One region of the Streptomyces sp. NPDC014889 genome, then DNA from elsewhere that is predicted to be linked to it. Evidence: riboswitches for the same ligand, from Rfam matches in the RefSeq annotation. Region 1 holds a riboswitch; each other region holds the start of a gene.

Evidence for each region. Region 1 has a riboswitch for cyclic di-AMP ahead of ACF09J_RS29695 (C40 family peptidase). Riboswitches for the same ligand answer to the same signal wherever they lie in the genome.
Region 2: linked by a shared signal. The riboswitch ahead of ACF09J_RS33980 (M23 family metallopeptidase) and the one ahead of ACF09J_RS29695 (C40 family peptidase) in region 1 are both predicted to bind cyclic di-AMP.
Region 3: linked by a shared signal. The riboswitch ahead of ACF09J_RS21390 (transglycosylase SLT domain-containing protein) and the one ahead of ACF09J_RS29695 (C40 family peptidase) in region 1 are both predicted to bind cyclic di-AMP.

What each region holds. Positions count from the first base shown of each region.
Region 1 covers NZ_JBIBWH010000017.1:68,152-78,054, forward strand. Annotated here, with positions in the region: gene ACF09J_RS29680 (RNA polymerase sigma-70 factor) at 1-372, shown strand, start outside; gene ACF09J_RS29685 (lysophospholipid acyltransferase family protein) at 747-1,469, shown strand; gene ACF09J_RS29690 (alpha/beta hydrolase) at 1,559-3,148, opposite strand; cyclic di-AMP (ydaO/yuaA leader) riboswitch at 4,334-4,547, shown strand; gene ACF09J_RS29695 (C40 family peptidase) at 4,551-5,024, shown strand; gene ACF09J_RS29700 (ATP-binding protein) at 5,078-5,533, opposite strand; gene ACF09J_RS29705 (helix-turn-helix domain-containing protein) at 5,761-6,645, shown strand; gene ACF09J_RS29710 (DUF397 domain-containing protein) at 6,655-6,885, shown strand; gene ACF09J_RS29715 (8-amino-7-oxononanoate synthase) at 6,939-8,066, opposite strand; gene bioB (biotin synthase BioB) at 8,215-9,486, shown strand; gene ACF09J_RS29725 (adenosylmethionine--8-amino-7-oxononanoate transaminase) at 9,479-9,903, shown strand, end outside.
Region 2 covers NZ_JBIBWH010000025.1:37,789-47,691, reverse strand. Annotated here, with positions in the region: gene ACF09J_RS33990 (GNAT family N-acetyltransferase) at 1-2,916, opposite strand, end outside; gene ACF09J_RS33985 (HPr family phosphocarrier protein) at 3,093-3,374, shown strand; gene ACF09J_RS33980 (M23 family metallopeptidase) at 3,534-4,289, opposite strand; cyclic di-AMP (ydaO/yuaA leader) riboswitch at 4,302-4,462, opposite strand; gene ACF09J_RS33975 (M16 family metallopeptidase) at 4,666-6,054, opposite strand; gene ACF09J_RS33970 (M16 family metallopeptidase) at 6,051-7,424, opposite strand; gene ACF09J_RS33965 (DNA topoisomerase (ATP-hydrolyzing) subunit A) at 7,773-9,903, shown strand, end outside.
Region 3 covers NZ_JBIBWH010000010.1:130,500-140,402, forward strand. Annotated here, with positions in the region: gene recQ (DNA helicase RecQ) at 1-1,597, shown strand, start outside; gene ACF09J_RS21370 (M56 family metallopeptidase) at 1,661-2,599, opposite strand; gene fahA (fumarylacetoacetase) at 2,783-3,994, opposite strand; gene ACF09J_RS21380 (ATP-grasp domain-containing protein) at 4,208-5,446, shown strand; gene ACF09J_RS21385 (HAD family hydrolase) at 5,648-6,451, shown strand; gene ACF09J_RS21390 (transglycosylase SLT domain-containing protein) at 6,506-6,991, opposite strand; cyclic di-AMP (ydaO/yuaA leader) riboswitch at 6,997-7,184, opposite strand; gene ACF09J_RS21395 (polyprenyl synthetase family protein) at 7,668-8,678, shown strand; gene ACF09J_RS21400 (outer membrane lipoprotein carrier protein LolA) at 8,959-9,903, shown strand, end outside.

The DNA.
Region 1 (9,903 bases):
CAGGCGGTCCTGAAGTCATTCCAACGCGCGATCGAAACCGGGGACCCCCAGGCCCTTCTTGAGGTCCTCGCCCCCGAAGTCGTCCTGATGAGCGACGGTGGCGGCATCAAACACGCCGCGCTGCGGCCGGTCACCGGCGCCGAGCGGGTGGCCCGCATGTTCGCCGGCGGCATCGGCAAGCTCGAAGGAACGCCCACCGTCGAACCGACCGTGGTCAACGGCAACCCGGCACTCCTCGTCCGCCTGGACGGCGAGTTCGACGGCGTCATGGCGATCCGTGTCGAGGACGCCCGCATCACCGGCCTCTACTACGTCCGCAACCCGGAGAAACTGTCCCACGTCGCATCCGCGACCCCGCTCACCCTGCGCTGAACACCACGCCGCGCCGTGAACTGCCCGCCGCCGGGCCGTGCAGTTCTGGGCAGCTCGGCGGGCAGGCGGCAGCCGACCCGGCACACTGCGTCTCGGCAGGGGCAGCCAGCGGCCAGGATACGGACCATTCCGGAGGTAACCGCCGCCCACTCCTATCGCAGCCATGACGATTTCGCTACTTGAACTCCGTCCGAGCTCTATGTCTCCAGCAGACGATGAATCTCATACTGGACGAGTCAGCAAGTGGTCAGCATGAGCTGGGTCGAACGCGGTTACAGATGACTACGGATGCACGTGGGTCAATTCCCGGGATCATGGCTTTGACCTCTCAAAACACCGGCCTGAAGCGGACCTGGTAGATCGAAGGGCGAGCCGTGTTCTACTACCTGCTCAAATACGTTCTGCTGGGACCGCTGCTCAGACTGGTCTTCCGGCCGCGTATCGAAGGGCTGGAGCACGTGCCGGCCTCGGGTGCGGCCATCGTCGCGGGCAACCACCTCTCCTTCTCGGACCACTTCGTGATGCCCGCGATCCTCAAACGGCGGATCACCTTCCTGGCCAAGGCCGAGTACTTCACGGGCCCGGGCATCAAGGGCCGGCTCACCGCGGCCTTCTTCCGCAGCGCGGGACAGATCCCGGTCGACCGGTCGGGCAAGGAGGCAGGGCAGGCCGCGATCCGGGAGGGGCTCGGGGTGCTGCGCAAGGGCGAGCTGCTCGGCATCTACCCGGAGGGCACCCGGTCGCACGACGGCCGCCTGTACAAGGGCAAGGTCGGCGTCGCGGTCATGGCGCTCAAGGCCGGGGTGCCGGTCGTCCCGTGCGCGATGATCGGCACGTTCGAGGCCCAGCCGCCCGGGAAGGTCGTCCCGCGCCCGCACCCGATCGTGATCCGCTTCGGCAAGCCGCTGGACTTCTCCCGCTACGCGGGCATGGAGAACGAGAAGGCGATCCTGCGGGCCGCCACCGACGAGATCATGTACGCCATCCTGACTCTGTCCGAGCAGGAGTACGTCGACCAGTACGCGGCCGTGGCCAAGGCGGAGCAGGCCGAGGCGAAGGGCGACCGGCGCAGGTTCCCGCGCGCGCCCCTCGGTTGACGCCTGTGGGCTTGCGCCGCTGGGCACACCGAACGCGAGAGAGGGGGGGCCGGGCTTCCCGGCCGCCCCTCGTCACCCGATGCCGGGCCTTACGGCTTCGGCGTGGCGTGCGGTGCGCAGGTCACGTCGGCCGAGTCGGTCTTCCCGGTGAGCAGGTAGGTGTCCACCCGGTCGTTGACGCACGGGTTGGCCAGGCCGGTGACACCGTGGGAGCCCGCGTCCTTCTCGGTGATCAGACGGGAGTCCTTGAACCGCTTGTGCAGCTCGACGGCGCCCGCGTACGGCGTGGCGGCGTCCCGCGTGGACTGCACGATCAGCACCGACGGCAGACCCTTGCCGGTCTTGACGTCCACCGGGTTCTGCTGCTTGACGGGCCAGGTGGCGCACGGCAGGTTCATCCACGCGTTGGCCCAGGTCATGAACGGGGCCGTCTTGTGGAGCCGCGTGTTGTCCCGGTCCCACGTCTGCCAGTTGGTGGGCCACTTGGCGTCGGTGCACTCCACGGCCGTGTAGACGGCGTTGCCGTTCTCCGAGGAGATGTTGCCCGCGATGTCGGACAGGTCCGGGGCGGCGGCGTCGACCAGCGCCTGGGTGTCACCGGCGACGTACTTGCTGAACACCCTCGCCACCGGCGCCCACGACGAGTCGTAGTACGGCGCGCTCTGGAAGAAGGAGATCAGCTCGTTCGGGCCGACGACCCCGCCGATGGGGCTCTTCTTGGCGGTGGCGCGCAGCTTCAGCCACTGCTCCTGGACGGCGTCGCGGGTGGCGCCCAGGTGGTAGGTGGCGTCGTTCGCGGCGACCCAGTCCTGCCAGTCCTTCCAGCGGCCCTCGAAGGCGACGTCCTGGTTCAGGTTGGCCTGGTACCAGATGTTCTCGCGGGCCGGGTTGACGACGCTGTCGACGACCATCCGGCGCACGTGGCCCGGGAACATCGTGCCGTAGACGGCGCCGAGGTAGGTGCCGTAGGAGACGCCGAGGAAGTTGAGCTTCTGCTCGCCGAGCGCGGCGCGGATGACGTCCAGGTCGCGCACGGTGTTCGGGGTGGTCATCTGCTGGAGCATGGCGCGGCCGGTGCGCTGGAGGCAGCCCTGCGCGTACTCGCGGGCCAGCTTGCGCTGGATGCTCTTGTCGCCCTCGGAGCCGGGCACCGGGTCCAGCTTGGACCCCTCGGCGAACTTCTGCGGGTCGGCGCAGGAGATGGCCGCCGAGTGGCCGACACCGCGCGGGTCGAAGCCGACGAAGTCGTAGGCCTTCGCCACGTTGGCCCAGATGGCGTTCTTTCCGGTGACCCGGGTCGGGAAGCGCAGGCCCGAACCGCCGGGGCCGCCCGGGTTGTAGACGAGGGCGCCCTGGCGCTCCTCCTTGGTGCCGGTGTTGCCGGCGCGGTCGACGGCCAGCTTGATCTGCTTGCCGTAGGGGTCGGCGTAGTCGAGCGGCACCGAGACGTAACCGCACTGGATGGGCTTGGCCAGCCCCCAGTCGGCGGGGCAGTCCTGCCAGTCGATGCCGGCCTTCGCGGCCCGCTCCGCGGCGATCGCCGCGCCGCGGGTCTCGCGGTCCTGGCCCTGGCCGTTGTTCGCACCGGCCGCGGGCGTCGCCACCGCGCCGGCTATCAGGGTCGCCGTGACCAGCGCACCGGCCGAACCGAGCGCCAGCACCCGGTTCCTGGGTCTCATGTCCCTCAAGGGGGGACCTCCCCGTACGTCGTTGCGAATTGGGTACGGGGATCCTTGCTGCTGTGAGGTCCCTGAGAACAGGGGGCGTTGACCTTCTTTGCCAATCCGATAAGCGGCGCGACGTGTCCCGCTGAGCGGAACCCCGAGCGGCTCGACGGGAACCGGAAGGCCGGCGACGGCACGCACGGAAGGGACGGGGAGTCGGCGGGCGGCCCCCACGAAAGGGGTCAAAAACCCAGCAAGCGGGCCAACCTGAGAGGCCTGAAGGCCAGCAGGCGGGCCACGCGGCCGAGGCTGCGCGGGCCGGCCTGGAGCGGTGGTCGGCGCCGGAGACGCCAGAAGCCGCCGCATATGGGCCGGTTGGCCGGAACGCCCAAAATCACACGGCAATGCCCACTTCACCGGACGCGGGACGATCCACCGGACCCCGCACCACACCCGGACAGCGCCGATCGGCCGCCGCCCGGAGACGACCGGGCACCCGGGCCGTCAGGGGCACCCGCCGGGCCCGGGTCGGCGGGGAACCGGAACCCCGGCGGCCGGATGGCGGTGCGGGGCCGGAAGCCCCAGCGGCGGTCCGCGCGGCAGGCGCGGGCCGGCCCGAAGCGGCAGCCGGCGCCGGAGACGCCAGAAGCCGCCACATATGGGCCGGTTGGCCGGTACATCCCGAATCGCACGGCAATGCCCACCTCGCCGGACGCGGGACGATCCACCGGACCCACCCCGCACCCTGGCAGAGCCGATCGGCCGCTGTCCGGAGGCCGCCGGGCGCCCGGCCCCCGTGGGTGCCGGACGGTGAGTCGCGCGCCGTGCGCTTCACCCAGCCGCCAAACTGCGGAAGTTGACGTCGTCCACACCGGGGGCGCGGCGGGCGCGGGAGGCGGCGCGCCGGGACAAGCGACACGGAATGTCCCCGAATGACCGACCCCCTTTCGGTGTAGGTTCAGGTCCCTTTTCGGGACCGCCACAGTTGCGCAGCCCGCCTCCCCGAATGGCGGCACGAGGCGTTCCGGTGCTGGTCCGGGGGTCGTCGGGTGAGGGGGCATCCGTTCGATCGTGAGGGTGTCCACCCGAACGGGCGCGTGGTGAGTAACAACACAAACACTCGCTTCCGTTGGGATTTTCGGACATCCGTGGGTGAAGATCCCTGTCTGACGACAAGCCCCCGCCACAACGGCGGGGCGGTCCGGGCGGACGCCGAGTCCTGCCGCCGCCCGGATGACCGGTCGACAGGAGTGGATCGGCAGGAGTGGAGGACCCAAGCACGACGGGTCGCCGGAACGGTCGCACCATGACCGGACCGAGCAGCCCTTGGGGTGAAGCCGCGGCAACGCGGCCGGGCAACTTCGCCAGCCCGAATCCGACAGGTCATCCTTCACAGGCGGCTGACGAAGGGTTGCGCATGACTGCGCTCAATCGCGTCCCGTCGCTGATGGCCCGGGCCGGCACGGCCTCGGCCCTGACCCTGGCCGCCGTGGGCGGCTCGATCGTCGTGCCGGGTGTGGCCTCCGAGGCCTCGGCCGTCACGATGGCGTCCAAGGCGCTGCAGATCGCCGCGTCCAAGAAGGGGTCGCCCTACCAGTGGGGCGCCACGGGGCCGCGGAGGTTCGACTGCTCCGGGCTCACGCTGTACTCGTTCAAGAGGGCGGGCAAGAAACTGCCCCGCACGGCCGCGCAGCAGTACAACAACAGCCGGCACATCTCCGCGAGCAGCCGCCGGGCCGGGGACCTGGTGTTCTTCCACTCGGGCTCGTACGTGTACCACGTCGGCATCTACGCCGGCTCGGGCAAGATCTGGCACGCCCCGAAGACCGGGGACGTGGTGAAGCTCCAGAAGATCTGGACGAAGAGCGTCTGGTACGGCCGGGTCCGCTGACCCGGCCGCGGTGCGGGGCGGTGGCGGCGCTGCGACGCCGTCACCCCACGTTCCTACGGTTCCTGGCCCGCGGCCGTCACGGGCCGGGCAGGAGCCGTCCACGGAAGTTCGATGCAGACCGTCTTGCCGCCCTCCCGGGTCGGCCGCACGGTCAGTCTGCCGCCGCACTCCGCGGTGAGCCACCGGATGATCACCATGCCCCGGCCGTTGTCCTGCTGGACGGCGGCCGGCAGCCGTTTGGGGAACCGGGGGTGGCTGTCGGTGACCCCGATGCACAGCCGTTCGTCACGCACGAGGACGAGGTCCACCGTGAAGGTGGGTGACTGCCCGAAAGTGTGCTGTACGGCGTTGGTGGCGAGTTCGGAGACGATGAGCCGCACCGTCTCGGCGGTGTCCGTGGCCGGCGGCAGGCCCCACTCCGCGAGCGTGCCCGCCACATAGGCACGGGCCGCGCAGACCGAGGCGGGATCGCTCGGCAGAGTGACGGATGCTTCCAGATGGTCTGCCATGGCGACGTCGTCCCTTTCCCACGGGACCGGAGTCCGACACTGAGCGGATGGTTCGAGTACGGTCCCGCACTGGTGCTTCGCCGTCAGACTGCCACCAGTCCTGCCGTCTCGGTGGCGATCCACCAAGATATGCATATATCTGTCGCTCGATGCGGTGAACTCTGCGACGGAAGACCGTATGTGAAGCGGGTCGCGTGGAGCGTTCAGACGGAGCGAGGGAGTAGCCCATGCAGCACGGTCCCGCGGTGCGCCGCAGGAAACTGGGCGCCGAACTGCGCGCGCTGCGCACCGGCGCGGGTCTCACCAGCGGTGAGGCGGCCGGCCTGGTCGGCTGGCACCAGTCGAAGGTCAGCCGGATCGAAACCGGCACCAGTGGGGTGAAACCGGCCGATGTGCGCTCCCTCCTGGACGCGTACGCGGTCCACGACTCCCAGCTGCGCGAGTTGCTCCTGGTCCTCGCGGGACTGGACGACGGCGACGGCCGGCACCACTGGTGGCACGCCTACCGCGGGGTACTGCCGCCGACCTACCGGGACTTCATCAGCCTGGAGTCGCAGGCGAGCGGGATGCGCACCCTGGAGACCTCGGTCGTCCCCGGACTGCTGCAGACGCCCGAGTACGCCCGCGCGGTCACCCGGGCCGCCGTGGACGGGCTCGACGAGGACCGGCTGGACGCGCTGGTGGAGGTGCGGCTGGCCCGCCAGGACGTGCTCCGCGCGCAGCCGCCGCTGGAGCTGGACGCGGTGCTCGACGAGGCGGTGCTGCGCCGCGAGGTGGGCGGCCCGGAGATCATGCGGCGGCAGCTGGAGCGGCTGACGGAGGCGGCCCGGCTGCCGCAGGTACGGCTCCAGGTGCTGCCGTTCGCCGCCGGCGCGCACATCGGCATCACCGGTCCTTTCGTAATCTTCTCATTTTCGAACACTTCTGATCTGAACGTGGTGGTTCTCGACCACCTGACGAGTAGCCTCCATCTCGAGCGGAAAGAAGACCTAGAGGCCTACACGGAGGCCTTCGACACCCTGCGGATCCACGCCCTCTCGCCCGAGGACTCGTTGGACTTCATCGCCGGGATACGCCAGGACCCTGACGGCGCTCCACCACGTACCGCCTAAGGAGGCACCATGTCCGCTCTGCCTCGGCACGTATCTTCCAGCACCGATCTGCACGGCGTGCGCTGGCTGCGGAGCAGCTACAGCACGGGAGCCAACAACTGCGTCGAGACGGCCCGGCCCGCCACGGGACCGTGGTCCGGGCTGCTCGCCGTGCGCGACTCCAAGGCCCCGGCCGCGCCGGCCCTGCTCTTCTCCCCCGCGAGCTGGGCCCGTTTCACGGCTGCGGCGCACCGCGTCTGACGCACCATCCGGTCATATCCGCCCCCGGTGACGTCCGGCCGTGTCACGCCGACTCATGGCCGTGCCTCACCGATCACCCGTACAGCGCGTTCGATCTGCGCCCCGGAGAGGTCCGCGCGGGCGGTCAGCCTCAGCCGTGAGATGCCGTCGGGCACGGAAGGAGGACGGAAACAGCCCACGGCGAGGCCGGCCGCCCGGCAGTCGGCCGCCCACCGCACGGCCCGCTCCGGGGACGGCGCGCGCACCGAGACCACCGCGGCGTCCGGACGTACCGCTTCCAGACCCGCGGCGGTCAGGCGTGCGTGGAGTTCGGCCGCCACCGCTCGCGCGCGTGCCGCCCGCTCCGGCTCGCGGCGCAGCAGCCGCAGCGCCGCCAGGGCCGCGCCCGCGGCCGCGGGGGCGAGGCCGGTGTCGAAGATGAACGTCCGGGCCGCGTTGACCAGGTGGTCGATCACCCGCGCGGGTCCGAGGACGACTCCGCCCTGGCTGCCGAGCGACTTCGAGAGCGTGGCCGTGACGACCACGTCGCCGGCGCCCGCCAGTCCCGCTGCGTGCGCGGCGCCGCGGCCGCCGGCGCCCAGGACGCCCAGCCCGTGGGCGTCGTCGACGAGGAGGCCCGCGCCGCGCTCCCGGCAGACCGCGGCGAACTCCGCCAGCGGGGCCGCGTCGCCGTCGACCGAGAACACCGTGTCCGACACGAGCACGGCCGGGCCCTCGTGCGTGCCGAGCGCCTTGCGCACCGCGTCCGGGTCGGCGTGCGCGACGACCTGTGTCGTGCCCCGGGCCAGCCGGCAGCCGTCGATGAGGGAGGCGTGGTTGCCCGCGTCGGAGACGACGAGCGATCCGTGCGGCGCGAGCGCGGTGACCGCGGCCAGGTTCGCGGCGTATCCGGAGGAGAAGACCAGCGCCGCCTCGAAGCCGCAGAAACCGGACAGTTCGCGTTCCAGTTCGGCGTGCAGTTCGGTGGTTCCGGTGACCAGCCGGGAGCCGGTCGAGCCGCCGCCCCAGGTGCGCGCGGCGGCCGCCGCCCCCTCGGTCACCTCCGGATGACGGGCGAGCCCCAGGTAGTCGTTGCCCGCGAGGTCGAGCAGCGGCGAGTCGGCGGGGCGGGGCCGCAGGGTCCGCACGAGCCCGGCCCGGCGGCGTGCGTCCGCCCGCTCCTCGATCCAGCCGAACGCCATGGGTCCTCCGGGGCATTTGTAGGCAGTCCACAGACCCTAACGGCAGCGCTTGCCGCCCATGATGTGGCAATACCCACATGTCGATCGGTCCGTCATTGTGCGAGGTCTCCTTGGCCGCGGACCGGGCCGTAGGAAAGGATCAGCTCTTATGGACCTGCTGAACACGCTGGTGGACAAGGGACTTCGGCGCGAGTCGCCGACCCGCGAGGAAGCTCTGGCCGTGCTGGCCACCTCGGACGACGACCTGCTGGATGTGGTGGCCGCGGCCGGGAAGGTGCGCCGCCACTGGTTCGGCCGGCGGGTGAAACTCAACTATCTCGTCAACCTCAAGTCCGGTCTGTGCCCCGAGGACTGCTCCTACTGCTCTCAGCGGCTCGGTTCGAAGGCCGGCATCCTCAAGTACACCTGGCTCAAGCCCGACCAGGCCTCCGAGGCCGCCGCGGCCGGGCTGGCGGGCGGCGCCAAACGGGTCTGCCTGGTGGCCAGCGGGCGCGGCCCGACCGACCGTGACGTGGACCGGGTCTCCGACACCATCAAGGCGATCAAGGAGCAGAACGAGGGCGTCGAGGTGTGCGCCTGCCTCGGTCTGCTCTCCGACGGCCAGGCCGAACGGCTGCGCGAGGCCGGGGCCGACGCCTACAACCACAACCTCAACACGTCCGAGGCGACGTACGGCGACATCACCACCACCCACACCTACGCCGACCGGGTGGACACCGTGCACAAGGCGCACGCGGCCGGGCTGTCCGCCTGCTCCGGGCTCATCGCCGGGATGGGCGAGAGCGACGAGGACCTGGTGGACGTGGTCTTCTCGCTGCGCGAGCTGGACCCGGATTCGGTTCCGGTGAACTTCCTGATCCCGTTCGAGGGCACACCGCTCGCCAAGGAGTGGAACCTCACCCCGCAGCGCTGCCTGCGGATCCTGGCGATGGTCCGGTTCGTCTGCCCGGACGTGGAGGTGCGGATCGCGGGCGGCCGGGAGGTGCACCTGCGCACCATGCAGCCCCTCGCGCTGCACCTGGCCAACTCGATCTTCCTCGGCGACTACCTGACCAGCGAGGGACAGGCGGGCAGGGCCGACCTGGAGATGATCGCGGACGCCGGTTTCGAGGTGGAGGGCGCCGACCAGGTGACGCTGCCCGAGCACCGGGTGGCGGCCGGGGGCGGGTGCGGATCGCACGACGGCGCCGGGTGCGGGTCCCAGGAAGATTCGGGATGCGGGTCCCACGAGGGATCGGGTTGCGGGTCGCACGAGGGGCAGGGGTGCGGGTCGCACCGGGGTGGCGGGGTCTGCGGTTCCGCCGCGGCACCGGCCGAAGCACCGGAAACGGCACCGGCCGCGGCCGGCAACGGGCCGCGGCCGGACCTGGTCGCCGTGCGCCGCCGGGGCGCCGGAACGGACCTCGCGCCCAATGCCTGAACCGCGCAACACGCCCGGCCCGAGCGTGCCCGAACTGCTGGAGCTCGACCGGCGGCACGTGTGGCACCCGTACGGACCCATGCCCGGCCGCCAGGAACCGCTCGTCGTGGAGTCGGCGAGCGGGGTGCGGCTGAGGCTCGCGGACGGCTCGGGCGAACTGGTCGACGGCATGTCGTCGTGGTGGGCGGCGATCCACGGCTACAACCACCCGGTGCTGAACGAGGCCGCCCGGGAGCAGCTGGACCGGATGAGCCACGTGATGTTCGGCGGGCTCACGCACGAGCCCGCCGTCCGGCTGGCGAAGCTCCTTGTCGACATGTCACCAGAAGGACTCGAGCATGTGTTCCTCGCCGACTCCGGTTCGGTGTCGGTCGAGGTCGCGGTCAAGATGTGCCTGCAGTACTGGCGTTCGCTCGG
Region 2 (9,903 bases), on a different contig from region 1:
GCGCGGGCCGAGGTCGTCGCGGGCGGGCGGGGGTGCCAGGCGCACGGAGGCGTCGAGGACGGTCAGCCCGCGCGGGGCGACGACGACCGGCTCCAGGGTGACGGCGACGACCTCCGGGTGGTCGTGGACCAGCCGTGACACGCGCAGCAGCAGCTCCTGAAGGGCGGGGGTGTCGACCGGGGCCGAGCCGCGCCAGCCGAAGAGCAGGGGGGCCGTGCGGATGGAGCGGATCAGGGAGGTGGCCTCGCGGTCGGTGACCGGGACCAGCCGGTGCGCCATGTCGCCGAGCAGTTGTGAGGCGACCCCGGCGAGCCCGAAGGAGAGCACCGCGCCGGCCGCCGGGTCGATGACCGCGCGCACGACGGTGTCGACCCCTCTGGGTGCCATCGCCTGCACCACCGGCCGCACCTCCTCGGGCTTGCCGAAGAGGTCGGTCAACTCGGCGTAGGCCCAGCGGAGTTGTTCCTCGTCGGTGAGGTCGAGGCGTACGCCCCCCAGGTCGGCCCGGTGCCGCAGGTGCGGGGCGGTGGCCTTCAGGGCGACGGGGTAGCCGAGGGCACGGGCGGCTTCCGCGGCGGCGTCAGGGGTGGGGGCGGGCAGGGCCCGGCGCACATGGACGCCGTACCGGCCGAGCAGCTCGCAGGTCTCCTCCGTGCCGAGCGTGAGGCCCTGCCCGCGCTCCAGCAGTCCGCCGATGAACGCGGCGGCGCCCTTCTCGTCGATGTCCTCGTACTCCGGCACCCTGCCGGGGTCCGCGGCCTCACGCCGCCACTGCCCGTACCGCACCGCTTCGGCGAGCGCCCGGACGGCACGCTCGGCAGCGGGGTAGGCGGTGATCAGCCGCGACCCGGCGGGAACCGGCTCGGCCGCCGCGGCGCCCGCACCTCGCTGAGGTCCTGTGCCTGCCTTGGGTCCGGTGCCGGTCTCGGGGTTCGGGTCGCCGGCGGAAGCCGCGCCCGCCCGGCGACCCGGCGAAGCCGGGGCCGCTGCGGGAGTCGTGGGCGGGGGCAGCAGCGGGGTCGCCGGTGGTTGGGGGCCCGGGCCGGGGGGCGGGGCGGTGCTCGTGGCGGCGGACAGGGCTTCTGCCAGGTCGCCGAACTCGACGTGGACCACCAGGACCGGCTTGCCGGGGACCTCCTGTGCGGCCGAGCGCAGGGCCTCGGCCAGGGCCGTGTCCTCGGCGGCGTCCTCCCCCACCGCCGGTATCAGCGTGACGACCACCGCGTCGGCGGTCTCGTCGGCGAGCGCCCCGGACAGCGCGACCCGGAAGTCCTCCGCCGAGGCCGCCGTCGTCAGGTCGCGCGGCGGCTGGGGGCGCAGCCCCTCCGCGAGACAGCGGTCGTAGGTCAGCACTCCCAGCGACTCGGAGTTGCCGAGGATCGCCACCCGCGGCCCCGGCGGCAGCGGCTGCCGGGCGAGCAGCAGGCCGGTGTCGACCAGTTCGGTGATGGTGTCGACCCGGATCACTCCGGCCTGCCGCAGCAGCGCGGACACCGTCGCGTGCGGCAGCCGGGTCGCCCGTACCGCGTGCCCCTGCGGGGCGGAGCCCGCGCTCTGCACCACGACCAGCGGCTTCACCGCCGCCGTACGCCGGGCCAGGCGGGTGAACTTGCGCGGGTTGCCGATGGACTCCAGGTACATCAGGGCGACGTCGGTGTCGGGGTCGTCGTACCAGAACTGCATGACGTCGTTGCCCGAGACGTCCGCCCTGTTGCCGGCCGACACGAAGGTCGACACGCCCGTGACCCCGGTGACACCGCCGCCGCGCCGGTGCAGCCGGGACAGCAGCGCGATGCCGATGGCCCCGGACTGGGCGAAGAGACCGATACGGCCGGGCCGGGGCAGCTCGGGGGCGAGGGAGGCGTTGAGCCGGACGTCCGGCGAGGTGTTGATGATCCCGAAGGTGTTGGGCCCGATGATCCGCATGCCGTACGAGCGCGCCTGCCGGACGAGCGCGCGCTGCCGCTCGCGTCCCTCGGGGCCGCTCTCCGCGTAGCCCGCGGAGATCACGACGAGTCCCTGCACCCCGTGCTCGCCGCACTCGGCGACGGCGTCCGGGACGTGCTCGGCCGGTACGGCGACGACGGCCAGGTCCACGGGCCCGTCGATGTCCCGCACCGAGCGGTGGGCGGGCACCCCGTCGATCTCCCGGCAGTCCTCGCCGAAGGCCCGGTTCACGGCGTGGAGCCGGCCCGTGAACCCGGCGTCGCGGATGTTGTCGAGGATGCCGCGGCCGACGCCGCCGCGCGTGCGGCCCACCCCGATGACGGCGACCGAGCCCGGCACGAGCAGCCGCCGTACCGACCGCGCCTCGGCCCGCTGCTCCCGTGCCTGCTGCACGGCCAGCGAGCGGTCGGTCGGCTCGATGCCGAACTCCAGGTGCACGACGCCGTCCTCGAAGCTGCGCTTCTGGGTGTACCCGGCGTCCGTGAACACCTTGATCATCTTGGTGTTGGCCGGCAGCACCTCGGCGGTGAAGCGGCGGATGCCGCGCTCGCGGGCGACGGCCGCGATGTGTTCGAGGAGCGCGGAGGCGACGCCGCGGCCCTGGTGGGCGTCCTGCACCAGGAAGGCGACCTCGGCCTCGTCGGAGGGCGCCGAGGCCGGCATGCCGTCCGCGCCGATGCGGTCGTAGCGCACGGTGGCGATGAACTCGCCGCCGACGGTGGCCGCGAGTCCCACCCGGTCCACGAAGTCGTGGTGCGTGAAGCGGTGGACGTCCTTCGCGGACAGCCGCGGGTAGGGCGCGAAGAAGCGGTAATACTTGGACTCGTCCGACACCTGTTCGTAGAAGCTGACCAGACGGCCGGCGTCATCGGCGGTGATGGGGCGGATCCGTGCGGTACCTCCGTCACGCAGCACCACGTCGGCCTCCCAGTGGGCGGGGTACTCGTGCCGGTCCGGCGAGGTCTGCATGGGCCCCAGCGTACGGCTCGCGTCCGACAGCGGCGCGAGGCAGTCTGTGGAGGACACACGTCGGACCGAGGCCGCGGTCCGACGCCGTCCGGGGCGGCGCACACCCCCGCTCCGGACTTGTTCCACGTGTGGAAAACTGGTCTAGACAACCCTGATCACCTGAAGGGCAGCAACACATGGCTGAGCGCCGCGTCAACGTCGGCTGGGCCGAGGGTCTCCACGCCCGCCCCGCCTCCATCTTCGTCCGGGCCGCCACGGCCGCAGGCATCCCGGTGACGATCGCCAAGGCCGACGGGACGCCCGTCAACGCGGCCTCCATGCTGGCCGTGCTCGGCCTCGGCGCCGAGGGCGGCGAGGAGGTCGTCCTGGCCTCCGACGCCGACGGCGCGGACGCCGCGCTCGACCGGCTGGCCAAGCTGGTCGCCGAGGGGCTCGAGGAGCTGCCCGAGACGGTCTGACCAGCAGGAACGGTCCTGCGCCGAAGCCGTGCCGCCCGGACGGGCCGGCACGGCTTCGGCGTGCCCGGCGGGGGGCCTCCGGAAGCCCGCGGGGAAACCGGAAGCCCCGGCTCGGGAGCCGGGGCTTCGGGGATGCCGGACGGTACGCCCGGCGGCGGGTCAGACGTTGAGGCCGTGCTTGCGCAGGTAGGCCACGGGGTCGACGTCGGAGCCGTAGTCCGGGGTCGTACGGGCCTCGAAGTGCAGGTGCGGTCCGGTGACGTTGCCGGTCGCGCCGGACAGGCCGATCTGCCGGCCCGGGGTGACGTGCTGGCCCACCGAGACCTGGACGGACGACAGATGCGCGTACTGGGTGTACATGCCGTCGGCCATCCTGATCACGATCTGGTTCCCGTACGCCCCGCCCCAGCCGGCGTCGACGACGGTGCCGCTGCCGACCGCGTGGACGCTGGTGCCGCTCGCGGCGTGGAAGTCGACGCCGGTGTGGGCGCCGGACGACCACAGGTAGCCGCCGGTCAGGTAGCCGGTCGAGATGTACGAGTTGAAGATCGGCGTCACGAAGGCGTTGAGGCGCTTGCGCTCGGCCGCGCGGGCGGCGCGCGCCTTGGCCTCGCGCTCCTTCGCCGCCTGCTCGGCGGCCTTCTCGCGCGCGGCCTTCTCGGCCTCCTTGCGCGCGGCGGCACGGTGCTGGGCGACGGACTGGGCGTCGATCTTCTCGGCGACGCTGTCGCCGATGGTGACGACCGGGGTGAGGCCGGTGTCCTCGAGGGCGGGGGCCTCCGCCGCGAGGGCCGGGGCGGCGAGGGTGCCGATGACACCGGTGGTGGCCAGGGCCGCGACGCCCGCCGCGCGGGCGGTGGTGCGGTGCATCCGGCTCGGCCGTCGGTGCTTCCCGGCGGCGCGGGTGAACGCCATGGAGACGTGGGTCCTTTCCTTCCCTGTCGCCTACCGGGTTAGCTGACGGGTTCGGAGCAGGAAGGTCTCCTACGGCCCCCTCGCGTGGCGCGCGGGCGTCCGATTCACCCCAGGGACGATGGGTCCCCGGCTCCCCTGGCTCGCGCCGTACGGGGACTCGGCGATGACTGTCCGGTGCCGCGGACGCGGCGCACTGCCCGACGAACAGCCGGACCGACGCTAAACGGGGCCGCTTTCAATTCCCAAACGGATCAGATGTTTTGTAGCGCATACCACAGGGCAGACAGGCGGTCTCCCCCTCAATTCGGACAAGATCAGGACAACACAGGGCCCTGGTGACGCTTCGGTCACCAGGGCCCCGCGTTCGTGTGTGCCGCTACTCGGCCTCGACGACCGTGACCCGGCCGACGCCCAGGGCCTCGACGGGCTCCTTGATCTGCGCCGCGTCGCCGACGAGGACCGTCACCAGACGGTCCACCGGGAAGGCGTTGACGACGGCCGCGGTGGCCTCCACCGTGCCGGTGGCGGCGAGCTGCTGATAGAGCGTCGCCTGGTAGTCGTCCGGCAGGTGCTGCTCGACCTGGTCGGCCAGCGTGCCCGCGACGGCGGCGGCCGTCTCGTACTTCAGCGGCGCCACGCCGACGAGGTTCTGCACGGCGACGTCGCGCTCGGGGTCGGTGAGACCCTCCGCGGCGAGCTTGCGCAGCACCGTGAACAGGTCGTCCAGGGCCGGGCCGGTGTTCGGGGTGTCGACCGAGCCGCTGATGGCGAGCATCGCGGCGCCCGAGCCGTCGGGGGCCGAGCGCATCACCTGGCCGAACGCCCGCACCCCGTAGGTGTAGCCCTTCTCCTCGCGCAGGACGCGGTCCAGGCGGGAGGTGAGGGTGCCGCCGAGGCAGTAGGTGCCGAGCACCTGGGCGGGCCACACGCGGGCGTGCCGGTCGGAACCGATCCGGCCGATGAGCAACTGAGTCTGGACGGCGCCGGGCCGGTCCACGATGACCACACGGCCGGTGTCGTCGGCGGTCACCGGCGGCACGGGCCGCGGCTTGGCGGGCGCGCCGGTCCAGGCGCCCAGGGTCCGGCCCAGCAGCTCGTCGAGGTCGACGCCGGTGAGGTCGCCGACGACCACGGCGGTGGCCGTGGCCGGGCGCACGTGCCGGTCGTAGAAGGCACGGACGGCCGCCGAGTCGATGGCGCCGACCGTCTCCTCGGTGCCCTGGCGCGGACGCGACATGCGCGCGTCCGCCGGGAAGAGCTCCTTGGACAGCTCCTTGGCGGCGCGGCGGGCCGGGTTGGCCAGCTCGTGCGGGATCTCGTCGAGCCGGTTGCGCACCAGCCGCTCCACCTCGGAGTCGGCGAACGCGGGCGCCCTGAGGGCGTCGGACAGCAGGCCGAGCCCCTTGGCCAGTCGGGAGGCGGGGACCTCCAGGCTCAGCCGTACGCCGGGGTGGTCGGCGTGCGCGTCGAGGGTGGCGCCCGCGCGCTCCAGCTCGGCGGCGAACTCCTCGGCGGAGTGCTTGTCGGTGCCCTCGGAGAAGGCCCGCGCCATGATCGTGGCGACGCCGTCCAGGCCGGCCGGCTCCGCCTCCAGGGGCGCGTCCAGCAGCACCTCGACGGCGACGACCTGCTGGCCGGGGCGGTGGCAGCGCAGCACCGTCAGGCCGTTGTCCAGCGTCCCGCGCTCGGGGGCGGGGAACGCCCACGGCCTGGCCGCGCCTGCCTGCGGCTGCGGGTGGAACTCCATCGTGGCGAGCTCGGTCACTTCGCCGCCTCCTCGGTCTCGTCGGTGGCCGCGGCGTCCGCGTCCTGGGCGTCGTCCTGCGCGTCGGCGGCGGTCGGCTCGTAGACGAGCACCGCGCGGTTGTCGGGACGCAGGCGGGACTTGGCGACCTCCTGCACCTCCTCGGGCGTCACCTCCAGGACACGTCCGACGGCGGTCAGGGCGAGCTGCGGGTCGCCGAACAGGACGGCGTAGCGGCACAGTTCGTCGGCGCGGCCGGCGACCGTGCCGAGGCGGTCCAGCCACTCGCGCTCCAGCTGGGCCTGGGCGCGCTCCATCTCCTCGGCGGTCGGGCCCTGTTCCGCGAACCGGGCCAGCTCCTCGTCGATGGCCGACTCGATGACGGGCACCTCGACGTCGCCGGAGGTCTTCACGTCCAGCCAGCCCAGGGAGGGCGCACCGGCCAGCCGCAGCAGGCCGAAACCGGCCGCGACGGCCGTACGGTCGCGGCGCACCAGCCGGTTGTAGAGCCGCGAGGACTCGCCGCCGCCGAGGATGGTGAGCGCCAGGTCGGCCGCGTCGCACGCGCGCGTGCCGTCGTGCGGGAGCCGGTAGGCGGCCATCAGGGCGCGCGCCGGGACCTCCTCCTCGACGACCTCGCGCAGCTGCTCTCCGATGACCTCGGGCAGGGCGCCGTCGCGGGGCTCGGGCTTGCCGTCGTGGGACGCGATGGAGCCGAAGTACTTCTCGACCCAGGCGAGCGTCTGCTCCGGGTCGATGTCGCCGACGACGGACAGGACGGCGTTGTTCGGCGCGTAGTACGTGCGGAAGAACGCGCGCGCGTCCTCCAGGGTGGCCGCGTCCAGGTCCGCCATGGACCCGATCGGCGTGTGGTGGTACGGGTGGCCCTCCGGGTAGGCGAGGGCGGTCAGCCGCTCGAACGCGGTGCCGTAGGGGACGTTGTCGTAGCGCTGGCGGCGCTCGTTCTTGACGACGTCCCGCTGGTTCTCCATGGACTCGTCGTCCAGCGCCGCGAGCAGCGAGCCCATGCGGTCGGCCTCCAGCCAGAGGGCGAGCTCCAGCTGATGGGCGGGCATGGTCTCGAAGTAGTTGGTGCGCTCGAAGCTGGTGGTGCCGTTGAGCGAGCCGCCCGCGCCCTGCACCAGTTCGAAGTGGCCGTTGCCCTTGACCTGGGCGGAGCCCTGGAACATCAGGTGCTCGAAAAGGTGAGCCAGGCCGGTGCGTCCCTTGACCTCGTGGCGCGAGCCGACGTCGTACCAGAGGCACACCGCCGCGACCGGGGTCAGGTGGTCCTCGGAGAGCACCACGCGCAGGCCGTTGGCCAGGCGGTGCTCGGTCGCTGTCAGGCCGCCGGAGCCTGCCTCGGCTGCGGCCGTGTGACCCTTGGGCATGTACGTCCCTTCGATCGCGTTGGCGGTCTGCGAACCGCCCTTTTCCTGCCGGTCCTGCCACTGTATGCAAGCGTGACGACCCGTGGCGAAGTTCCCACGGTCCGTACGCCGAGAGCGAGACGGAAGGCGACGCGCGGCGGCACCGCGGAACGGGGCGTCCCCGCAGTTCGCAGCGGCATCACAGGCGCCACTGCCACCAGGGGCCACGGGACGGCCGGAGGGTCCCGGGCCGGGGCGGGAGGGCGGAACGTGCCCTGTGGGGACGGGGCGTGGTCCGGGTTGTCAGTCGCGCGGTCCACAATGGTCGGCGTCAGATCCCGTCCACGCTTCAGCAAGGAGCCGGCAGCGATGGCCCGCCGCAGCACGAAGACCCCGCCGCCCGACGACTCGTACGAGGAGAGGATCCTCGACATCGACGTCGTCGACGAGATGCAGGGCTCCTTCCTCGAGTACGCGTATTCGGTCATCTACTCCCGGGCGCTGCCGGACGCCCGGGACGGGCTCAAGCCGGTGCACCGCCGCATCGTCTACCAGATGAACGAGATGGGGCTGCGTCCCGACCGCGGCTACGTGAAGTGCGCCCGCGTCGTCGGCGAGGTCATGGGCAAGCTGCACCCGCACGGCGACGCGTCGATCTACGACGCCCTGGTGCGCCTGACCCAGCCCTTCTCGATGCGTGTCCCCTTGGTCGACGGCCACGGCAACTTCGGCTCGCTGGGCAACGACGACCCGCCGGCCGCCATGCGGTACACCGAGTGCCGGATGGCCGAGGCCACCGGCCTGATGACGGAGTCCATCGACGAGGACACCGTCGACTTCGCTCCCAACTACGACGGCCAGGAGCAGGAGCCGGTGGCCCTGCCGGCCGCCTTCCCGAACCTGCTGGTGAACGGCGCGTCCGGCATCGCCGTCGGCATGGCCACGAACATGCCCCCGCACAACCTCAACGAGGTCATCGCGGCCGCCCGCCACCTGATCCGCCACCCGAACGCGGACCTGGACGCCCTGATGCGGCACGTTCCGGGCCCCGACCTGCCCACCGGCGGCCGGATCGTCGGCCTGTCCGGAATCAGGGACGCCTACGAGAGCGGCCGCGGCACCTTCAAGATCCGCGCGACGGTCTCGGTGGAGACCGTGACGGCGCGCCGCAAGGGGCTGGTCGTCACCGAGCTGCCCTTCTCCGTGGGCCCGGAGAAGGTGATCGCCAAGATCAAGGATCTGGTCGGTTCGAAGAAGGTCCAGGGCATCGCCGACGTCAAGGACCTCACCGACCGCGAGCACGGACTGCGCCTGGTCATCGAGATCAAGAACGGCTTCGTGCCGGAGGCCGTCCTGGAGCAGCTCTACAAGCTGACGCCTATGGAGGAGTCCTTCGGCATCAACAACGTCGCCCTGGTCGACGGCCAGCCCCTCACGCTCGGTCTTAAGGAGCTGCTGGAGGTCTACCTCGACCACCGCTTCAACGTCGTACGGCGCCGCAGCGAGTACCGCCGGAGCAAGCGGCGCGACCGGCTGCACCTGGTGGAGGGCCTGCTCACCGCACTGGTGGACATCGACGAGGTCATCCGTCTGATCCGCTCCAGTGAGAACTCCGCGCAGGCCAAGGAGCGCCTGATGCGGCGCTTCTCGCTGAGCGATGTCCAGACCCAGTACATCCTCGACACCCCGCTGCGCCGGCTGACCAAGTACGACCGCATCGAGCTGGAGGCGGAGAAGGACAGGCTCATCGCGGAGATCGAGGAGCTGACCCGGATCCTGGAGTCCGACGCGGAGCTGCGCAAGCTGGTCTCGGCCGAACTGGCCGCGGTCGCCAAGAAGTTCGGCACTCCCCGGCGCACGATGCTGCTGGAGGCGAGCGACTCCCCGGCCGCCGTGGTGCCGTTGCAGGTGGCGGACGACCCGTGCCGCGTCCTGCTGTCCTCGACGGGTCTGATGGCCCGCACGGCGAACGGCGAGCCGTTCGCGCGGGGCGCGGACGGCAAGCGCCAGAAGCACGACGTGATCGTCTCGGCGGTCCCGGCGACCGCCCGGGGCGAGGTGGGCGTGGTGACGTCGGCGGGCCGTCTGCTCCGTGTGAACGTCGTCGACCTGCCCCAGCTTCCGGAGACGACGTCGGCGCCGAACCTCGCCGGCGGGGCGCCGCTGGCGGAGTTCGTCTCCCTGGAGGACGACGAGACCGTGGTCTGCCTGACCACGCTGGACGAGTCGTCGCCGGGCCTGGCGCTCGGCACGGAACAGGGTGTCGTCAAGCGGGTCGTGCCCGACTACCCCTCCAGCAAGGAGGAGTTGGAAGTCATCACGCTCAAGGAGGGTGACCGGATCGTCGGCGCGGTCGAGCTGCGCACCGGTGAGGAGGACCTGGTCTTCATCACGGACGACGCCCAGCTCCTGCGCTACCAGGCCTCCCAGGTCCGCCCGCAGGGCCGCCCGGCCGGCGGCGTGGCCGGCATCAAGCTCACCGAGGGCGCCAAGGTCATCT
Region 3 (9,903 bases), on a different contig from region 1:
GGAGCGGCTGCGCCTGGACGCCACGCTCGACCTGCTCTCCCGCGGCAAGATCTCCGTCTTCGCCATCGACGAGGCGCACTGCGTGTCCCAGTGGGGCCACGACTTCCGCCCCGACTACCTGGCGCTGTCCCTGCTGGGCGAGCGCTGGCCGGACGTGCCGCGGATCGCGCTCACCGCGACGGCCACGCACGCCACCCACCAGGAGATCACCCAGCGGCTGAACATGCCGCAGGCCCGGCACTTCGTGGCCAGCTTCGACCGGCCCAACATCCAGTACCGGATCGTGCCCAAGGCCGACGCCAAGAAGCAGCTGCTGACCTTCCTGCGTCAGGAGCACCCGGGCGACGCGGGCATCGTGTACTGCCTGTCGCGCAACTCCGTCGAGAAGACGGCCGAGTTCCTCATCCGCAACGGCGTCGCGGCGGTGCCGTACCACGCGGGCCTCGACGCGGGCACCCGCGCCGCGCACCAGTCCCGCTTCCTGCGCGAGGACGGCCTGGTCGTGGTCGCCACCATCGCCTTCGGCATGGGCATCGACAAGCCCGACGTCCGGTTCGTCGCCCACCTGGACCTGCCCAAGTCGGTGGAGGGCTACTACCAGGAGACGGGCCGTGCGGGCCGGGACGGACTGCCGTCCACGGCCTGGATGGCCTACGGTCTGAACGACGTCGTGCAGCAGCGCAAGCTCATCCAGTCCGGCGAGGGCGACGAGGCGTTCCGCCGCCGGGCCCAGTCCCACCTGGACGCGATGCTCGCCCTGTGCGAGACGGCCGGGTGCCGCCGGGGCCGGCTTCTCACCTACTTCGGCCAGGAGCCGGGTCAGGCAGGCTGCGGCAACTGCGACACCTGCCTGACCCCGCCCGAGACCTGGGACGGCACGGTCGCGGCCCAGAAGGTGCTGTCGACGGTGGTGCGGCTGAAGCGGGAGCGGGGGCAGAAGTTCGGCGCGGGCCAGATCATCGACATCCTGCTCGGCAAGCGCACCGGCAAGGTGATCCAGTTCGACCACGACCAGCTGTCCGTGTTCGGCATCGGCGACGAGCTGTCCGAGGGCGAATGGCGGGGCGTCGTACGGCAGTTGCTCGCGCAGGGACTGCTCGCGGTCGAGGGTGAGTACGGCACGCTGGTGCTGACCGACACCAGCGCGTCGGTGCTGCGCGGCGAGCGGGAGGTGCCGCTGCGCAAGGAGCCGAAGAAGCCGGCCGCCGCGCGGGCCTCGGGCACCCGGGACGACCGCAAGGCGAGGACGGCGGCGGCCGAGCTGCCCGAGGAACTGCTGCCCGCCTTCGAGGCCCTGCGCGCCTGGCGCGCCGAGCAGGCCCGTGAGCAGGGCGTCCCGGCGTACGTCATCTTCCACGACGCCACCCTCCGGGAGATCGTCTCGCTCTGGCCGACGTCGGTGGCACAGCTCGGCACGGTCGGCGGCGTCGGCGAGAAGAAGCTGGCGACGTACGGGGAGGGCGTGCTCGCGGTGCTGGAGTCGCTGGCCGGTACGGATACGGCCGGATCGGGGACGGCCGGGACAGGGACGGCTCGCACGGGCGAGCCGGAACCGGTGGAGGACCTGCCCGAGCCGGAACCGGACGACTGGATATAGACGACTGGATATAGCGGGCTGGAGACAGCCGCGCCGCGCGGGTCGCGGCGACCGGTCCGCTGCTCAGCCCAGTGCCGTCAGGCCCGGGGCGAACGTGATCAGGAGCGGGAGCAGGGGCACCAGGGCCGCGACCGCCGTGGTCAGCGCCCGGCGCCCGCGGTCCAGCCGCGGCGGGGGCTCCAGCAGGCGGTCCACCCGCTCGCTCAGCAGCCGGTTGCTGGAGGAGCAGGACAGCACCCCGCGGTGCTGGTTGAGCTCGATCAGCGCGAGGGCCGTGGTGAGGTGGCCGTGGCGGCGGGAGGCCGTGTCGTCGGCGGCCAGTTCCACCAGGCGGTGGTTCTGCTCGCAGAAGTGCGTGAACAGCGGGATACGCGGAAAACCGGTCGCCAGCGCGGTCGACAGGTGCAGCAGCCAGTCGTGGTGGGCGCGGGCGTGGCCGCGCTCGTGGGCGAGGACGGCGTCGAGCTGGTGGCCGGTGAGCCGGTGCAGGGCGCCGGTGGTGACGACGAGCTGGGGCGGGTGACCGGGCATCCACCAGGCGTCGGGGTACTCGTCCTCCAGCACCAGCAGCGGTCCGCGGGCCGCCGGAAGGCCCGCGGGCAGATCGGGGGCGCGTTCACGCAGATGCGCGCGGGCCAGGCCGCGCCGGCGCCGGGCCTCGACGAACTCGCGGGCGAGCATCGCGGTGGTCCAGGCGGCCCCGCCGGCCAGCAGCAGGGTGAGGCCGGCGGCCCAGGCCGGTGCCACCGACAGGTCGTAGGCGGCCGTCACGGCCGGCGGCGCGGGGGCGAAGACCTGGTCGTGAACGGTGCCGAAGACGGCCGCGGTGCCCAGCACGAGCCCCGCGAGGCAGCACAGCAGGACGGTGGCGACCAGGCACTGCCACACCCACAGCGCGACGACGGGCTCCCGTTCGGGCCACCCCGCCCGGGCCAGTGTGCGGGGGACCGGCACGGCGAGCGTCAGGGCGACGGCGCTCAGCAGGAGCAGGCAGGCGGTCATGCCTCGGACTCCGGATCCTCGTGGGAGGTGGGCGGGTGTCGGGGTCGTGCGGTGAAGCGTGCTGTGCGGCCGGCCGGCGCGCCGGGCGCGCGCGGCCTGCCGCCAGTATGACGGCCGCGGGACCGGGAGTCAGGGGTGCGCGACCATCAAATCCCCGCGGCGCAAGGGCCGCAGGGCCTTGGTTCAGCCCGAGACGATCCGGCCCGTCACCTCTCCGAGCCCCACCCGTGTGCCGTCGGCGCCCGGAGCCCAGGCCGAGAGCGTGACCACGTCGCCGTCCTCCAGGAACGCCCGCTTGCCGTCGGGGAGTTCCAGAGGCTCGCGGCCGTTCCAGGTCAGCTCGAGCAGCGAGCCGCGTTCGCGCTCGGACGATCCGCTCACCGTGCCCGAGCCGTACAGGTCGCCCGTGCGCAGGGACGCGCCGTTGACCGTCATGTGGGCGAGCTGCTGCGCGGCTGTCCAGTACATGGTGGAGAACGGCGGCTCGGACACCGTATGACCGTTGATCGCGACGGAGATGCGCAGGTCGTAACCTCCGGGCTCCTGCGCGGAGTCGTCGAGGTAGGGCAGCAGCGGGTGCGTCCGCCGCGGCGGGGCGACCCGCGCCTCCTCCAGCGCGTCCAGCGGAGTGATCCACGCCGACACCGAGGTGGCGAAGGACTTGCCGAGGAACGGCCCGAGCGGGACGTACTCCCAGGCCTGGATGTCGCGCGCCGACCAGTCGTTCAGCAGGCACAGCCCGAAGACGTGCTCGCGGAAGTCGCCGAGCGCGACCGGCTGCCCCATCGGCGAGGGGGTGCCGACCACGAAGCCGACCTCCGCCTCGATGTCCAGCCGGACCGAGGGGCCGAACACCGGCGCGGGGTCCGTGGGAGCCTTCCGCTGGCCCGACGGGCGCACCACGTCCGTGCCGGAGACCACCACCGTGCCGGAGCGGCCGTGGTAACCGATGGGCAGGTGCTTCCAGTTGGGGGTCAGCGAGTCCTCGGCGTCCGGGCGGAAGATCTGCCCCACGTTCCGGGCGTGGTTCTCCGAGGCGTAGAAGTCGACGTAGTCCGCGACCTCGAAGGGGAGGTGCAGCGTCACCGAGGACAGCGGGTGCAGGAAGGGCGCGACGGTCTCCCGGTGGGCCGGCACGGTCACCCACGACGTCAGCGCGCGCCGCACGTCGGACCACGCGGTGCGACCCGCGGCCAGCAGCGGGTTCAGGTTCGGCCGCGCGAGCAGGTCGGCGTACGGCGAACCGAGCGCCCGCGCCGCCGCCCCCGCGTCGAGCACGTGGTCGCCGAGCCGGACGCCCACGGTCCTCTCCGGCGACCCGGCGCGGGAGAAGACGCCGTAGGGAAGGTTGTGCGGACCGAAGGGGTCGCCCTCGGGGACCTCGAAGGGGGGCATGGGGTGCTGCCTTCCTTTCCGAAATGCCATGTGGTCGGGCCACACGTTACGGGGGCATCGCATGTCTTGGGCAGTGCCTAAAGAGTTTGCAATGTCCGAATTGGTCTTGTGGGAGGGGGCAATTCCGGCTTAGCGTCCTCTGGGGACGCGGACGGGGTGGGTCCGCTCAATGGGGGACACGTGGGGGGACCCGTGGCCAGGAATGCCGTCAGTGTGCCTTTCCGGGCCGACCGCGAGGTGCCGGGCCTGATCGTGAAGTTCGGCGACTACCCGCTGCACCATGGCGGGGTGGGAGCGATCCGCAGTCTGGGCCGTCTGGGCGTGCCCATGTACGCGATCACCGAGGACGCCTACACGCCGGCGGCCTCCTCCCGTTATCTCAAACGCGCGTTCGTGTGGCCGACCAGGGGCACGGAGGGTGCGGACCGTCTGGTGGAGGGGCTGCTGCGGATCGGACGCCGCATCGGCCGGCCCGCCGTCCTGGTGCCCACCGACGAGGAGGCCGCGGTCCTGATCGCGGAGCACCAGGAGGAGCTCAGGGGCCCCTTCCTCTTCCCGCCCGTCGCCCCCGGCCTGCCGCGCCGCCTGGCCAGCAAGCAGGGCCTGCACGAACTGTGCGTGGAGCACGGCATCCCGAGTCCCGAGGCCGCCTTCCCGCAGACGTACGACGACATCGTGGCGTTCGCCGAGAGGACCCGTTTCCCGGTGGTGGCCAAGAATCGCGAGGCGTTCGTGCGGCGCAGCAGCCCCGCGGTGAACGGCACCACGAGGATCAACAGCCGCGAGGGCCTGCTGGCCCTGGCCCGCGACTGGGGCGAGCAGCCCGGAGTGATCCTCCAGGAGTACCTGCCGAGGGAGGAGGCCGAGGACTGGATCGTGCACGCCTACTTCGACCGGAGTTCCACCCCGCTCGCGATGTTCACCGGCGTCAAGGTCCGTTCCTGGCCGCCGCACGCGGGCATGACGGCGAACGCGTACGTCGTCGACAACCCGGAACTCGCCGACCTCGCCGCCCGGTTCATCAAGCAGATCGGCTTCACCGGCATCGTCGACCTCGACCTGCGTTTCGACCGGCGGGACGGGCGGTACAAGCTCCTCGACTTCAATCCGCGCATGGGCGCGCAGTTCCGGCTCTTCGAGAGCGAGTCGGGCGTGGACGTCGTGCGTGCCATGCACCTCGACCTGACCGGGCGCCCCGTCCCGGAGGGCGAGCAGCGCACCGGCCACCGCTACGTCGTGGAGAACATCGACCTGCCCGCCCTTCTCGCCTACCGCCGCAGCGGCTACACCACACCGCACGCGCCGGCGAGGGCGAGCGGCACGGAACTGGCCTGGCTGGCGGGTGACGATCCGCTGCCGTTCCTCACGATGCTCGCCCGTTTCGTGCGGCCGGGCGCGCGGCACCTCTATCAGCTGTGGCGGACCAACCGCCGTGGCGGCACGACCGGTTGAGGCGGAGCACGACCGGGCGGGCTGCCGTCCCGCCGCCCGAACCGCCCCGCGGCCGCCCACCGCGGCGGCGCACGGTCGAGTACCGCCTCGCGCACGGCGCGAAGGTCCCTCACCCGAAGGGCAGTTGAGGAAAGGCGGCCTGAAGCGCGGTCGTCCGGCTCCGGTCGAGTCGGTGGGCCGGGGCATCCGTATTCTCTGATCATGGCCGCCCTCGCATACACCCTCATCGCCACCGACCTGGACGGGACGCTGCTGCGCGGCGACGACACCGTGTCCGAACGGTCCCTCGCCGCGCTCGCGAGGACGGCGGCCGCCGGCGCCCGGCACCTCGTGGTGACCGGACGGCCGGCGCCGAGGGTGCGGGAGCTGCTCGGCGTCCTCCACACCACGGGCCTCGCGGTGTGCGGTCAGGGCGCACAGCTCTACGACGCCGGCAGCGACCGTCTGCTGTGGTCGGTCACCCTGGACCGCGAGCTGGCGGAGACCGCGCTCGGCAAGATCGAGGCCGAGGTGGGGGAGGTGTACGCCGCGGTCGACCAGGACGGGGTCGAGGGGCTCACGCTCATCGAGCCGGGGTACCGCATGCCGCACGCGGCGCTTCCCGCCGTACGGGTCGAGCGGCGCGACGAGCTGTGGCGCGCGCCCATCAGCAAGGTGCTGCTGCGTCACCCGGAGCTGTCCGACGACGAACTGGCGGCGGCGGCCCGCGGTGTGGTGGGGCCCCTCGCCACGGTCACCATGTCGGGCCCCGGGACCGTGGAGCTCCAGCCGTGCGGCATCACCAAGGCGACCGGACTGGCGCTGGCCGCCGAACACCTGGGACTGGGCCGCGAGAGCGCCCTCGCCTTCGGCGACATGCCCAACGACATCCCGATGTTCCAGTGGGCCGCCCGGGGGATCGCCATGGCCAACGCCCACCCCGAACTCAAGGCGGTGGCCGACGAGGTCACGACGTCGAACGAGGACGACGGCATCGCCGTCGTCCTCGAACGACTGTTTGTCTAGTGCCGCGGCACTGGTGCCGGGGCACCAGCCGGTGTGGAGCCGGCCGTGGTCCGGTCAGTAGGCGCCGTTGACGTTGTCGATGGAGCCGTACCGCTTGGCCGCGTAGTTGCAGGCGGCCGTGATGTTGGCGACCGGGTCGTAGATGTTCCAGGACGTCCCGTTCACGTGGTAGGCCCGGAAGGTCGGGTCGATGACCTGGAGCAGGCCCTTGGACGGTATGCCCTTCTTGGCGTTGGAGTCCCAGAGGTTGATGGCACGCGGGTTGCCGGAGGACTCGCGGATGATGTTGCGGTGGATCCCGTTGTAGGAGCCCGGGATGCCCTTCTGCGCCATGACCGCCAGGGAGGCGCGGATCCAGCCGTCGAGGTTGTTCGGGTAGCCGAAGCTCGCGGCCGTCCGGACGGTGGCGGGGGTCGCCGCGGACGCGCTCGTCGCGCCGAGCAGCGGCACGGCGAGGACGGCTGCGCCCGTGCCGGTGACGGCGAGGGTGCGGACGAGGCGGGCGGTGCGGGAAGAGCGGCGCTGACCGTTTGCAGGCATGGGGGAATTCCTCTCCGTCGCCTGCGAGGTGAGCTGTCGGGTTCGGGCGGGGAGGTGCCCGGCCGCGCCCTGTTGGGCGCGGCTTCACCCCGAGCCGTTCCGGTGCGGCGTACGACGTAGGACGTACGAGCCCGGTCCGGCGGCTTACCTGGGTCCCCCGCTCCTGCCGTGGTTCATTCGGTCGTTGGGATGACGGGCGGCGGCAGGATTCGGCGTCCGCCCGATGGCCGGGAACGTATGCGAGAGCACATGTCCCGAACAAGTGGCGGAATCACACATCGTCCTATTTGACCTTGGTCTGGGGTGTATGTGGTGCTTGATCCTTTGCGTCCGCCAACGCTCAACTCCGTTGGGCGTAAAGGGAATGTGAAGGGATGAGAGGGGTGGTGCGGAGAGGAGGTGAAGTGACCCAACTCACGGTTTGGGTGCCCGAAGGGCAATTACCACTAAAGAGAATTGAAACCCCAATAGGGGCGAATCGGACTTCGAGTGTGAGCGTGGATGGGCCATGTGGCCGACGCGTGACGGTGGTCACGTCGGGTGATGTGGCCTGACCCGTATAGGTGGGCGATATCGGTGATCGAAACGTGACCGGATACGCTGACTTGAGTGAGGGCAGCGACGTATCGACAAACCGTGTAATCCCCAGCAGACACCAGCAGACAGGAGACCCCTCGTGACCGTCGTCGGGCCATTCGGGCTGAGCGTGCGGGACCAGGCTCTCGAAGCCGATGTCCAGGCCGGATTGGCGGCTGTCGAGGAAGGGCTGCTCGAAGCCACCAAGAGCGAGGTCCCGTTCATCACGGGGGCCGCGCAGCACCTCGTCAAGGCGGGCGGGAAGCGGTTCCGGCCGCTGCTCGTGATGCTCGCGTCCCAGTTCGGTGACCCGTACGCGCCGGGGATCGTGCCGTCGGCCGTGGTGGTGGAGCTGACCCATCTGGCCACGCTGTACCACGACGACGTGATGGACGAGGCCGCCGTGCGCCGCGGGGTGGCCAGCGCCAACACCCGCTGGGGCAACTCGGTCGCGGTCCTGACCGGCGACTTCCTGTTCGCCCGCGCCTCGCAGATCCTCGCCGACCTCGGCCCGGAGGCCGTGCGGGTGCAGGCCGTGGCGTTCGAACGGCTGGTCACCGGTCAGATCCTGGAGACGGCGGGCCCGCAGGACGGCCGGGACCCGGTCGACCACTACCTGGACGTGCTGGGCGGCAAGACCGGATCGCTGGTGGCGGTGTCGTGCCGGTTCGGCGCGATGATGTCCGGCGCCGACGAGACCGTCGTGGACGTGCTGACGCAGTACGGCGAGCGGCTGGGCGTCGCCTTCCAGCTCGCGGACGACGTCCTGGACATCGCCTCCGACTCGCGCGAGTCGGGCAAGACCCCCGGCACCGACCTGCGCGAGGGCATCGCCACGCTGCCGGTGCTGCGGCTGCGCGAGCGCGCCGCCCGGCTGGGGCTGCCCGAAGACATCGCCCTGTGCGAGCTGCTGGACTCCGACCTGACCGACGACGCGCGGCTCGCGGAGGCGCTGGGCGCGCTGCGGGAGCATCCGGCCCTGGAGCAGGCCCGACGGGACACCGTGCGCTACGCCAAGGAGGCGCGGGCCGCGCTGGCGCCGCTGCGGGAGTGCGAGGCGAAGGCCGCGCTGCTGCAGATGTGCGACGCGGTGGTGCACCGGGCCGGCTGACGCCCGGTTCCCCGACCTGCCCGGACGCCCCGCCGGCGGCCCCTTCCGAGCGGCGCTCTCCAGGCCTACCCCTACGGGGTGGGGAGGCGTCGCCCTTTGTGTGTCATACCGCAGGCGTACACGGAGTTGGCTCCGGGGTCTGACGCTTTTGCCCGGCCGATTTGGTCAGATGGAGACCACGGACCACACCACTCCTCACCGATCTGGGTGAGAATGGCGGCTGAGGGTGAGACCCCAGTGCAGCAGGACAGCCGCCGCCGATGACGGAGGTAGGGCACACATGGCACCGAACGGATCCGAAGCCGACGACCTGCGCGCGGGGCGCCGCAAGGCCGCGCGCTACGTCGTCCCGGTCACGGTGGTGGGGGTGGCCGCGGCGACCATCGGGCTCGTCCCGGCACTCGCCGCGTCCGGCGACCCCGACCTGCCGAAGATCACCGCACAGCAACTCATAGAGAAAATCGCCAAGTCGGACGTCGAGCAGCTGTCCGGCACGGTCAAGATCAGCACCGATCTCGGTCTGCCGAACCTCGGCGGCCTGGAGAGCGGCCTCGCGTCCGGCGCACTCGGGGGCGGTGACGGTTCGTCGGCCGACCCGGCGTCAAAGCTGCCCGAGCTGGCATCCGGTACGCACACCCTGCGCGTCGCCGCCGACGGCGAGGACCGGCAGAAGGTCTCCCTGATCGAGAGCGCCGCCGAGTACAGCCTCATCCACAACGGCAAGGACGTCTGGGGCTACGACAGCAAGTCGAACGAGGTCTTCCACGGCACGGCCGCCGACAGCGGCAAGAAGCACCGGGACGAGGTCCCCGCCACGCCCAAGGACTTCGCCGACGAGGCCCTGAAGTCGGTCGACGACACCACCTCGGTGAAGGTCGACGGCACCGCGCAGGTCGCCGGCCGCGACGCCTACAAGCTGGTCATCGAGCCGAAGCACGCCTCCGGCACCACGGTCGGCGCGATCAGCATCGCGGTCGACGCCAAGACCGGACTGCCGCTGAAGTTCACGCTCACCCCGGCGAGCGGCGGCGCCGCCGTGGTGGACGCGGGCTTCACCCGGATCGACTTCGCCAGGCCCGCCGCCTCGACCTTCGACTTCACGCCGCCCAAGGGCGCGAAGGTCACCGAGGAGAAGGACGCTGGGAAGGACGCCGGAAAGGGCGCCGAGCGGAAGGCCGGCCCGGGCCGGCAGTTCCACGAGCCCGGCGCGCAGGAGAAGGGCCTG